3 regions of the Streptomyces sp. NPDC051173 genome follow, and region 1 is predicted to be linked to each of the others. Evidence: riboswitches for the same ligand, from Rfam matches in the RefSeq annotation. Region 1 holds a riboswitch; each other region holds the start of a gene.
The links. A riboswitch is a leader RNA that binds a small molecule or an ion and turns the genes downstream of it on or off. The one in region 1 is predicted to bind thiamine pyrophosphate.

Region 2: linked by a shared signal. The riboswitch ahead of AB0435_RS04895 (thiamine ABC transporter substrate-binding protein) and the one ahead of thiC (phosphomethylpyrimidine synthase ThiC) in region 1 are both predicted to bind thiamine pyrophosphate.
Region 3: linked by a shared signal. The riboswitch ahead of thiO (glycine oxidase ThiO) and the one ahead of thiC (phosphomethylpyrimidine synthase ThiC) in region 1 are both predicted to bind thiamine pyrophosphate.

Annotation. Positions count from the first base shown of each region.
Region 1 covers NZ_JBFBBD010000001.1:75,573-78,821, reverse strand. The annotation lists gene AB0435_RS00350 (YibE/F family protein) at 1-1,136, opposite strand, end outside; TPP riboswitch at 1,199-1,338, shown strand; gene thiC (phosphomethylpyrimidine synthase ThiC) at 1,332-3,104, shown strand.
Region 2 covers NZ_JBFBBD010000005.1:37,041-40,289, reverse strand. The annotation lists gene AB0435_RS04905 (phosphatidate cytidylyltransferase) at 1-113, shown strand, start outside; gene rlmN (23S rRNA (adenine(2503)-C(2))-methyltransferase RlmN) at 202-1,308, shown strand; TPP riboswitch at 1,378-1,482, shown strand; gene AB0435_RS04895 (thiamine ABC transporter substrate-binding protein) at 1,478-2,560, shown strand; gene AB0435_RS04890 (iron ABC transporter permease) at 2,650-3,249, shown strand, end outside.
Region 3 covers NZ_JBFBBD010000022.1:75,884-79,132, reverse strand. The annotation lists gene AB0435_RS15015 (thiazole synthase) at 1-338, opposite strand, end outside; gene thiS (sulfur carrier protein ThiS) at 348-587, opposite strand; gene thiO (glycine oxidase ThiO) at 584-1,762, opposite strand; TPP riboswitch at 1,760-1,872, opposite strand; gene AB0435_RS15000 (FAD-dependent oxidoreductase) at 2,105-3,249, shown strand, end outside.

The sequences.
Region 1 (3,249 bases):
ATCGAGAACAGCAGCATCAGCGGCAGGGACGCGCCCGCGTACGCCATCACCAGCGTATTGACCACCGACGCGATGTGGTCCCGTCCGATGCGCATCCCCGAGCCGTAGAGCTTGCGCCAACTCGCGCTCGGATCAGCCTCCTTCAGCTCCCACACCGCCGACGTCTGCGTCACCGTGACGTCGTCGAGCACACCCAGGGAGCCGATGATGATCCCGGCGAGCAGCAGGCCGCGGATCTCGATCTCCGGATAGAGGCCGTGCACCAGGCCGGTCTGGTCGTCGGTGTCGCCCGTCAGGTGCGCCCACTGCGTGAACAGCGCGCCGAGCAGCCCGATGAGCATCAGGGACGTGAGCGTGCCGACGACCGCCACGGACGTCCGCGCGTTGAGGCCGTGACACATGTACAGCGCGATCAGCATGATCGCGCTGCCGCCGACCACGGCCACCAGCAGCGGGTCGGAACCGTGCAGGATCGCCGGGAGGATGAACATCGTCAGCACGCCGAAGCTGACCACCAGCGCGACCAGCGCGAAGACCCCGCGCAGCCGGCCGACCACCACGACGGCCAGCGCGAACAGTCCGGCGAGCAGCGCCATGGGCAGCGTCCGGTCCACGTCGGTGACCGCGTACTGGAGGTTCTCGGGTGCCTTCGGCGCGTACGCCAGGAGGACCTCCTGGCCCACCGTGTAGTGGCGCGAGGCGCTCGGCTGCACGAGCTCGGTGAAGGTGCGGCCCTTGTCCGGGCCCGAGGTGACCTCGATCTCCGACTTCTCGCACGGCCCCTGCGCCGCCGGCGGGCCGCCGCCCGGCTGCGGGGACTGCTGCTGCGGCGTGGCACCCGCCTTGGCGCAGTCGATCTCCTCGATCTTCACCACCCGCCCCGACCGCGTCTGCTGGTCGAGGCCGAGGCCGGAGTGCTTGTGGGGAGGCGCGCCGCCCGGCCACATCACGATCAGCCCCGCGAGCACCGCGACGGCGAAGGGGATGAGCACGGCCGCGATCACCTTGCGCAGGTGCGCGGAGACGGGCGTGGGCGGTCCGTGGCTGTGCGAGTGGCCGTGGGAGTGCCCATGGGCATGCCCGTGGGATCTCGGGCGGGGGACGTCGGCGGGGGCTTGCGGTTCCGTGGGGGTCACGCCCCGCATCATCGCAACCCCCTCTGGTCCTCCGGACGGGGGAAGCGCTAGCGTGGTGGCACCTTTGCAATCGCGGGAGCTCGGAGCACCGGGCTGAGAGGGCGCTGACCTCCGTACGGCTGGCACGTACGGGAATCGCTGCGTCGACCGCCGAACCTGTTACCGGGTAATGCCGGCGTAGGGAGTTCTGGTCTCATGACCTCGCAGGATGCACGCACGTCCGAAACCGGTCCCATCGGCTGGCACAAGGACTACGTGACCGGCTCGCGGCCGGACCTCAGGGTTCCGGTGCGGCGGGTGCATCTCACCAACGGGCAGGACGTACGGCTGTACGACACCTCCGGCCCGTACACCGACCCGGCCGTCGAGACGGACGTCCGCCGTGGCCTCCTGCCGCTGCGGGAGAGCTGGATCATCGGCCGCGGCGACACCGAGGAGTACGCGGGGCGCCCGATGCGCCCCGAGGACGACGGCCTCAAGCACACCTCTCCGCGCGGGGGGCTGAAGAACCTCGACGCGGTCTTCCCCGGCCGCCCGCGCCAGCCCCGCCGGGGCCGGTCCGGCGCCGCGGTGACCCAGCTCGCGTACGCCCGGCGGGGTGAGATCACCGAGGAGATGGAGTACGTGGCCCTCCGGGAGAACGTCTCCCCGGAGACCGTCCGCGAGGAGATCGCGGCCGGCCGGGCCGTGCTCCCCGCCAATGTGAACCACCCGGAGATCGAGCCGATGATCATCGGCAAGAAGTTCCTGGTCAAGGTGAACGCCAACATCGGCAATTCCGCCGTCACCTCCTCGATCGAGGAGGAGGTCGAGAAGATGACCTGGGCGACCCGCTGGGGCGCCGACACGGTCATGGACCTCTCGACCGGCCGCAACATCCACACCACCCGCGAGTGGGTGCTGCGCAACTCCCCCGTGCCGATCGGCACCGTGCCGCTCTACCAGGCCCTGGAGAAGGTCGACGGCAAGGCCGAGGAGCTCACCTGGGAGATCTACAAGGACACGGTCATCGAGCAGGCCGAGCAGGGCGTGGACTACATGACCGTCCACGCGGGCGTGCTGCTGCGCTACGTCCCGCTGACGGCGCGCCGCAAGACCGGCATCGTCTCGCGCGGCGGCTCGATCATGGCCGCCTGGTGCCTGGCGCACCACAAGGAGTCGTTCCTCTACGAGAACTTCGAGGAGCTCTGCGAGATCCTCGCCTCGTACGACGTGACGTACTCCCTCGGCGACGGCCTGCGCCCCGGTTCCATCGCGGACGCCAACGACGAGGCGCAGTTCGCCGAGCTGAGGACGCTGGGCGAGCTCAACACGATCGCCAAGCGGCACAACGTGCAGACGATGATCGAGGGCCCGGGCCATGTCCCGATGCACAAGATCAAGGAGAACATCGACCTCCAGCAGGAGATCTGCGAGGAGGCGCCGTTCTACACGCTCGGCCCGCTGACGACCGACGTCGCGCCCGCGTACGACCACATCACCTCGGGCATCGGCGCGGCGATGATCGCCTGGTGGGGTACGGCGATGCTCTGCTACGTCACGCCCAAGGAGCACCTGGGCCTGCCGGACCGCGATGACGTCAAGACCGGTGTGATCACGTACAAGATCGCGGCCCACGCGGCGGACCTCGCCAAGGGGCACCCGGGCGCGCAGGAGTGGGACGACGCGCTGTCCGACGCCCGCTTCGAGTTCCGCTGGGAGGACCAGTTCAACCTGGCGCTCGACCCGGACACGGCACGCGCCTTCCACGACGAGACGCTGCCGGCGGAGCCCGCGAAGACGGCGCACTTCTGCTCGATGTGCGGGCCCAAGTTCTGCTCCATGAAAATTAGCAGAAGCATCACAGAGCAGTTCGCTCCTGACCTGGCAGGTCCGGCCAGTGACAAGGAGATCGAGGCGGGGATGCTGGAGAAGTCCAAGGAGTTCGCGGCGGCGGGGAACCGGGTCTACCTGCCGTTGGCGGAGTAGGTTCGACAACCTGGCGGAGGGGGCTCCGTCGTTGGGCCCCCTCCGTAGATGCGATCTTCCTGGCTTGTGCTGATCACGCCCAAGTGGGCGTGCGCTGACCTCGGGTGCGCTTGCGTTGTCGGCTGTGCTGCCGTCCCGCTGTCCG
Region 2 (3,249 bases), on a different contig from region 1:
ACATGGGTGCCCTGCTGCCCGGCCACGGCGGGATCATGGACCGGCTGGACTCCCTGCTGCCCACCGCCCCGGTGGTGTGGCTGCTGATGGTGGTCTTCGTCGGCAGCGCATAGGGCTCCGGCCTGCGCTTTCCTCGGTGAGGGGCTCGTTGTCCACAGGACGGCGGGCCCCTCTCCGCACGTCTGCGACACTGGTAGGACCATGCCTGCACCTGGAGAACTCACTTTCGTCGCGCCGCGCGGGGCCAAGCAGCCCCCGCGGCACCTTGCCGACCTCTCGCCCGCCGAGCGCCGCGAGGCGGTTGCCGCGATCGGCGAGAAGCCGTTCCGCGCGAAGCAGCTGTCGCAGCACTACTTCGCCCGGTACGCGCACGACCCCGCGGCATGGACCGACATCCCCGCCGCCTCCCGCGAGAAGCTCGCGGCCGAGCTGCTGCCCGAGCTGATGAGTGTCGTCCGGCACATCTCGTGCGACGACGACACCACCCGCAAGACCCTCTGGCGGCTGCACGACGGCAAGCTGGTGGAGTCGGTGCTGATGCGCTACCCCGACCGGGTCACCATGTGCATCAGCTCCCAGGCCGGCTGCGGGATGAACTGCCCGTTCTGTGCCACGGGCCAGGCCGGGCTCGACCGCAATCTGTCGGCCGCCGAGATCGTGCACCAGATCGTGGACGGCATGCGCGCGCTGCGCGACGGCGAGGTGCCCGGCGGGCCCGCGCGCCTGTCCAACATCGTCTTCATGGGCATGGGCGAGCCGCTCGCCAACTACAAGCGGGTCGTCGGCGCCATCCGCCGGCTCACCGACCCTGAGCCCGACGGCCTCGGCATCTCCCAGCGCGGCATCACCGTCTCCACCGTCGGCCTGGTCCCCGCGATGCACCGCTTCGCCGACGAGGGCTTCAAGTGCCGCCTCGCGGTCTCGCTGCACGCGCCCGACGACGAGCTGCGCGACACCCTGGTGCCGGTCAACACCCGCTGGAAGGTCCGCGAGGTCCTCGACGCCGCCTGGGAGTACGCGGAGAAGTCGGGCCGCCGCATCTCCATCGAGTACGCCCTGATCCGTGACATCAACGACCAGGCGTGGCGCGGTGACCTGCTCGGCCGGCTCCTCAAGGGCAAGCGCGTGCACGTCAACCTCATCCCGCTCAACCCCACCCCGGGCTCGAAGTGGACGGCCTCCCGGCCGGAGGACGAGCGGGCGTTCGTCCAGGCGATCGCCGCGCACGGCGTGCCGGTGACCGTCCGCGACACCCGTGGCCAGGAGATCGACGGCGCGTGCGGACAGCTGGCGGCGGCCGAGCGCTGAGCGTGGCCCCGGTGCGGCACTGATACGGTGCCTTCGCGCATCCGAGCGCACAGACGAACGCACAAATGAACAATCCGACAGGGGAGCGCGAGAGCGCTGAGAGTGCGGCACGGGCCGCAGACCCTCGGACCTGATCCGGGTCATACCGGCGTAGGGAGTCAGACGCACCATGAACACCAACCTCCGGCGTGCCCTCGGCGCGGCGGCCGCCGTCGCGCTCGGCCTGCCCGCCCTGGCCGCCTGCGGCTCGGGCGGCTCCGACAAGGCCGACGGCAAGACCGTCACCCTGGTCTCGCACGACTCGTTCCAGATCTCGGACAGCGTGCTCAAGGACTTCGAGAAGCAGAGCGGCTACACCGTCAAGACGGTCAAGAGCGGTGACGCCGGAGCGGCCGTCAACCAGGCGATCCTCTCCGCCAGGCACCCCCAGGGCGACGTCTTCTTCGGCGTCGACAACACCCTCCTGTCGCGTGCCCTGGACAAGGACCTCTTCACGCCGTACGAGGCCAAGGGCCTGGACCGCGTCCCCAAGGACCTCCAGCTCGACGCCGCGCAGCACCGCGTCACCCCGATCGACACCGGCGACATCTGCGTCAACTACGACCGCGCGTATTTCGCCGACCACAAGCTGGCCCCGCCGCAGTCCTTCGACGACCTGGTCAAGCCGGAGTACAAGAACCTCCTGGTGACGGAGAACTCCGCGACGTCCTCGCCCGGCCTGGCCTTCCAGCTCGGCAGCATCGCGAAGTACGGCGACGCCGGCTGGCAGGACTACTGGAAGAAGCTCAAGGCCAACGGCGTCGAGGTGGTCGACGGCTGGGAGCAGGCGTACAACCAGCGCTTCTCCGGATCCGCCGCGGGCCGCAAGGCCAAGGGCGACAAGCCGCTGGTCGTCTCCTACGCCTCCAGCCCGCCCGCCGAGGTGATGGACGTGAAGCCGGAGCCGAAGGAGGCCCCGACCGGCGTCGCGACCGGCACGTGCTTCCGCCAGATCGAGTTCGCCGGACTGCTGTCCGGCGCGAAGAACACCGAGGGCGGCAAGGCGCTGATCGACTTCCTGCTGGGCAAGAAGTTCCAGGAGGACATGCCGCTGACCATGTTCGTCAAGCCCGCCGCCCAGGACGCCGCGCTGCCGGAGCTGTTCACCAAGTACGGCGCGAAGGTCACCGACCCCGCGACGCTCGCCCCCGAGAAGATCGCCAAGAACCGCGAGCAGTGGGTCAAGGCATGGTCCTCGATCGTCCTGAAGTAGCCGTCACGGAGAAGCCGCCCCAGGGCCCGCTGGCCGCCTCCGGGCGGTCCCGGCGGTCCTTCCGGCCGACGGCGGTGCGGCTCGGCCTGATGGCCGTGCCGCTCGCCTTCTTCGGGGTCTTCTTCGCCTACCCCGTCGCCGCGATCGTCTCCCGCGGGCTCAAGGACGGCGGGCACTGGCAGTTCGGCCGCATCGGCGAGGTCGTCACCGACCCCGCCATCGGCCACGTCCTGTGGTTCACCACCTGGCAGGCCCTCGCCTCCACCGCGCTGACCCTCGCCCTCGCGCTCCCCGGCGCGTATGTCTTCGCGCGTTTCGACTTCCCCGGCAAACAGCTGCTGCGGGCCGTGGTCACCGTGCCCTTCGTCCTGCCGACCGTCGTCGTCGGCTCGGCGTTCCTGGCGCTGCTCGGGCGCGGCGGGCTTCTGGACGAGCTGTGGGGCGTGCGCCTGGACACCACGGTGTGGGCGATCCTCCTCGCCCACGTCTTCTTCAACTACGCCGTGGTCGTACGGACCGTCGGCGGCCTCTGGGCGCAGCTCGACCCGCGCCAGGAGGAAGCGGCGCGGGTGCTGGGAGCCGGCCGGTTCACCGCCTGGCGGCGGGTGACGCTGCCCGCCCTGACGCCCGCCGTGGCCGCCGCGGCGCTGATGGTCTTCCTCTTCACCTTCACCTCCTTCGGCGTCGTG
Region 3 (3,249 bases), on a different contig from region 1:
ACCGGGTCGGGCAGCAGCGTGCGCTCGTCGGCGATCACTTCGAGCTTGACCCAGTCGGTGCCGAGCGCCTCCCGGGCCAGGCGGGCGGTGAGCACGGCCTCCCCGGCGGTGTAGCAGCCCGCAGTGTTCGGCAGGACCCGGATGTCGTGCCGGGCCAGCAGCGACAGCACCGAGCCCCGTACGTTCGTGGCCAGCCGGCGCATCGCGACGGTGGTGAGCTCCGTGCCGGAGGCGAGCAGCGCGCGCTCCAGGACGTCCAGGCTGGGCGCGCCGCCCGTGCCCATGATCAGGCGGGACGTGAAGGCCGTGCCGGCGATGGTGAGCAGATCGTCTGCCATGAGGACTGATCAGCCTCCCTGCACCGCGGTGAGGACCTCGACGCGGTCGCCCTCGCCGAGCGTGGTGCCGGGCCACTGGCCGCGCGGTACGACGGCCTCGTTGAGGGCGGCCGCGACGCCGCTGTGCGCGGTGGTCAGAGTGCCCACCAGGATGTCGAGGGTCAGGCCCCGGGGCACCGAGCGGCTCTCGCCGTTGAGGCTGATGCCGATGTGGGCCTCGGGGCTGTCGGTGGGGTCCATGGGGTTCATACGGGCAGCTCCTGGAGCGTGTGCGAGAAGCGGAGGGGAGAGAACGGGCGGGCCTCGTCCGACAGCCGTCCGGTGGTCAGCGCCTCGGCCATCACGTCGCCGGTCAGCGGCGTGAGGAGCACGCCGTTGCGGTAGTGGCCGGTGGCGACGAGCAGGCCGGGCAGGGCCGTGGGGCCCAGCAGCGGGGCGTTGTCGGGCGAGCCTGGGCGCAGCCCGGCGCGTGTCTCCACCAGGGGCAGCTCGGTGATGCCGGGCACCAGCTCATGGGCGTCGCGCAGCAACTCGTAGACGCCGCCTGCGGTGACGGTGGTGTCCCAGCCGAGCTCCTCGGTGGTCGCGCCGACGACCAGCTCGCCGTTCTCGCGCGGCACCAGATAGACGTGGCCGCCGCGCACGACCGCCCGCACGGTCCGCGACAGGAAGGGCGCGTAGGCGTCGGGCACGCGCAGCCGCAGGACCTGGCCCTTGACCGGGCGCACCGGCGGCAGGACGTGCTCGGGCACGCCCGCGAGGGCACCGCTGCGGCTGCCCGCCGCGAGCACGGTCCGGCCGGCCCGTAGGCGGGTGCCGTCGGCGAGCTCGGCGCCGGTGGCCCGGTCGCCGGAGAGCAGCAGCCGTACGGCCTCCGTGCGGTGGAAGGTGACCCCCGCCCGTCCGCAGGCCGTCAGCAGGGCCCCGGCGAGCCGCCGGGGGTCGGTCTGGTGGTCGCCGTCCACGCGCACGCCGCCGCGCACGCCCGGTGCGAGCATCGGCTCCAGCCGGCGGCACTCGCGCCCCGACAGCCACTGGGCGTCCAGCCCGCACCGCTGCTGCAGGGCGTGCAGCTCCCGCAGGTGGGCCCGGTCGTCGGCGTCGAGGGCGACGGCGAGGGTCCCGCAGGCGCGGTAGCCGGTGTCCTGGCCGCTCGCCTCCTCCAGCTCCGCCGTGAAGTCCGGGTAGCGCCGCGCGGACGCCAGGTTGAGCGCGAGCAGCTCCTGCTCGCCGTAGTGCAGCTCGGTCACCGCGGCCAGCATCCCGGCCGCCACCCCGGCCGCGCCGCCGCCCGGCGCGGGATCCGCGACGGCGGTGCGCAGGCCACGCTGCGCGGCACGCCACGCCGTGACCAGACCGATGACACCGCCGCCGACCACGAGGACGTCGTACGTCCCCGGTGACGCTGTTGAAGACGCGTGCATGGGCGTCCAGCCCCTCCCTTCGCCGGCATGACCCGGATCAGGTTCGTACGGTCGGAGGCCGGCCAGCCTCCCTCTCAGCCCGGTCCGTCCGGGCTCCCGCGAGTGCTTGTACAGCGGCCACCCTAGTACGCGCCGCGAACCGTCCGGAAGGCCGGACGGAGGCGGCCGAGGGGGGCGTGCGCGGCGCCGGGGCGCGCCAAACACCATGACGTTGTGTCAGAGGTCTCGCTACGCGGTGCTCCGGTCAGGACCGGCCGCCGCCCTAGAGTTGATCGGGTGAGCGAGCACCGGAACGAACCGCAGACCACCAGTGACCGGCGCGCCGTCATCGTCGGCGCCGGAATGGCCGGGGTGCAGACCGCCGTCGCCCTGCGCGAGCAGGGCTGGACCGGCACGATCACCCTGTTGGGCGCCGAGCCCCACCGGCCCTACGACAGGCCGCCGCTCTCCAAGGCCGTGCTGCTGGGCAAGGCGGAGGGGTCCGCCTTCGAGGTGGACTTCGCCTCCCTCGGCATAGACCTCGAACTCGGCCGGGAGGTCACCCGGCTGCGGGCCGACGAGCACCTGCTGGACACCTCCGAGGGGCCCGTCCCGTACGACGTGCTGGTCATCGCCACCGGCGCGCAGCCCGTCGAACTGCCCGGCAGCGCGGGCATGCCGGGCGTGCACCTGCTGCGCACCCTGGACGACGCGGAGCGGCTGCGCCCGGTGCTCGCCGGGCAGCGCGACGTGGTGGCGGTCGGCGCCGGGTGGATCGGCGCGGAGTTCGCCACCGCCGCGCGCGAGGCGGGCTGCCGGGTGACCGTCGTCGAGGCAGCGGACCGGCCGCTGGCCGGAGCCCTGCCCGCCGAGGTCGCCGCCCACATGGCCGCCTGGTACGCCGACAGCGGCGCCCGCCTGCTCACCGGCGCGCGCGTGGCCGCCGTGGAGCCCGGCGCCGTGGTGCTGGCCGACGGCACCCGGCTGCCCGCGGACGCCGTGCTCGTCGGCATCGGCGCCCGCCCGGCGACGGAGTGGCTGGAGGGCTCGGGCGTCGAGCTGGCCGCCGACCGCTCGGTGCTCACCGACGACCGGCTGCGCACCTCCGTGCCCGGTGTCTACGCGGTCGGCGACTGCGCGTCCTTCCCGTCCGCCCGCTACGGCGAGCGGCTCCTGGTCCACCACTGGGACAACGCCCTCCAGGGCCCGCGCACGGTCGCCGGGAACATCGTGCACGGCACGGCCGAGGGGCCGGTCTACGACCCGGTGCCGTATTTCTGGTCCGAGCAGTTCGGGAGGTTCGTGCAGTACGCGGGCCACCACGTCGAGGGCGACGAGCTCATCTGGCGCGGCGACCCGACGGGCGCCGCCTGGACGGTGTGCTGGGTGCGCGGCGAGGTCCTCGTCGCCCTCCTGGCCGTCGGCCGCCCGCGCGACCTGGCCCAGGGCCGCAAGCTCATCGAGCGCGGCGCGGTCATCGACCGGGAACGGGCGGCGGACGCCTCGGT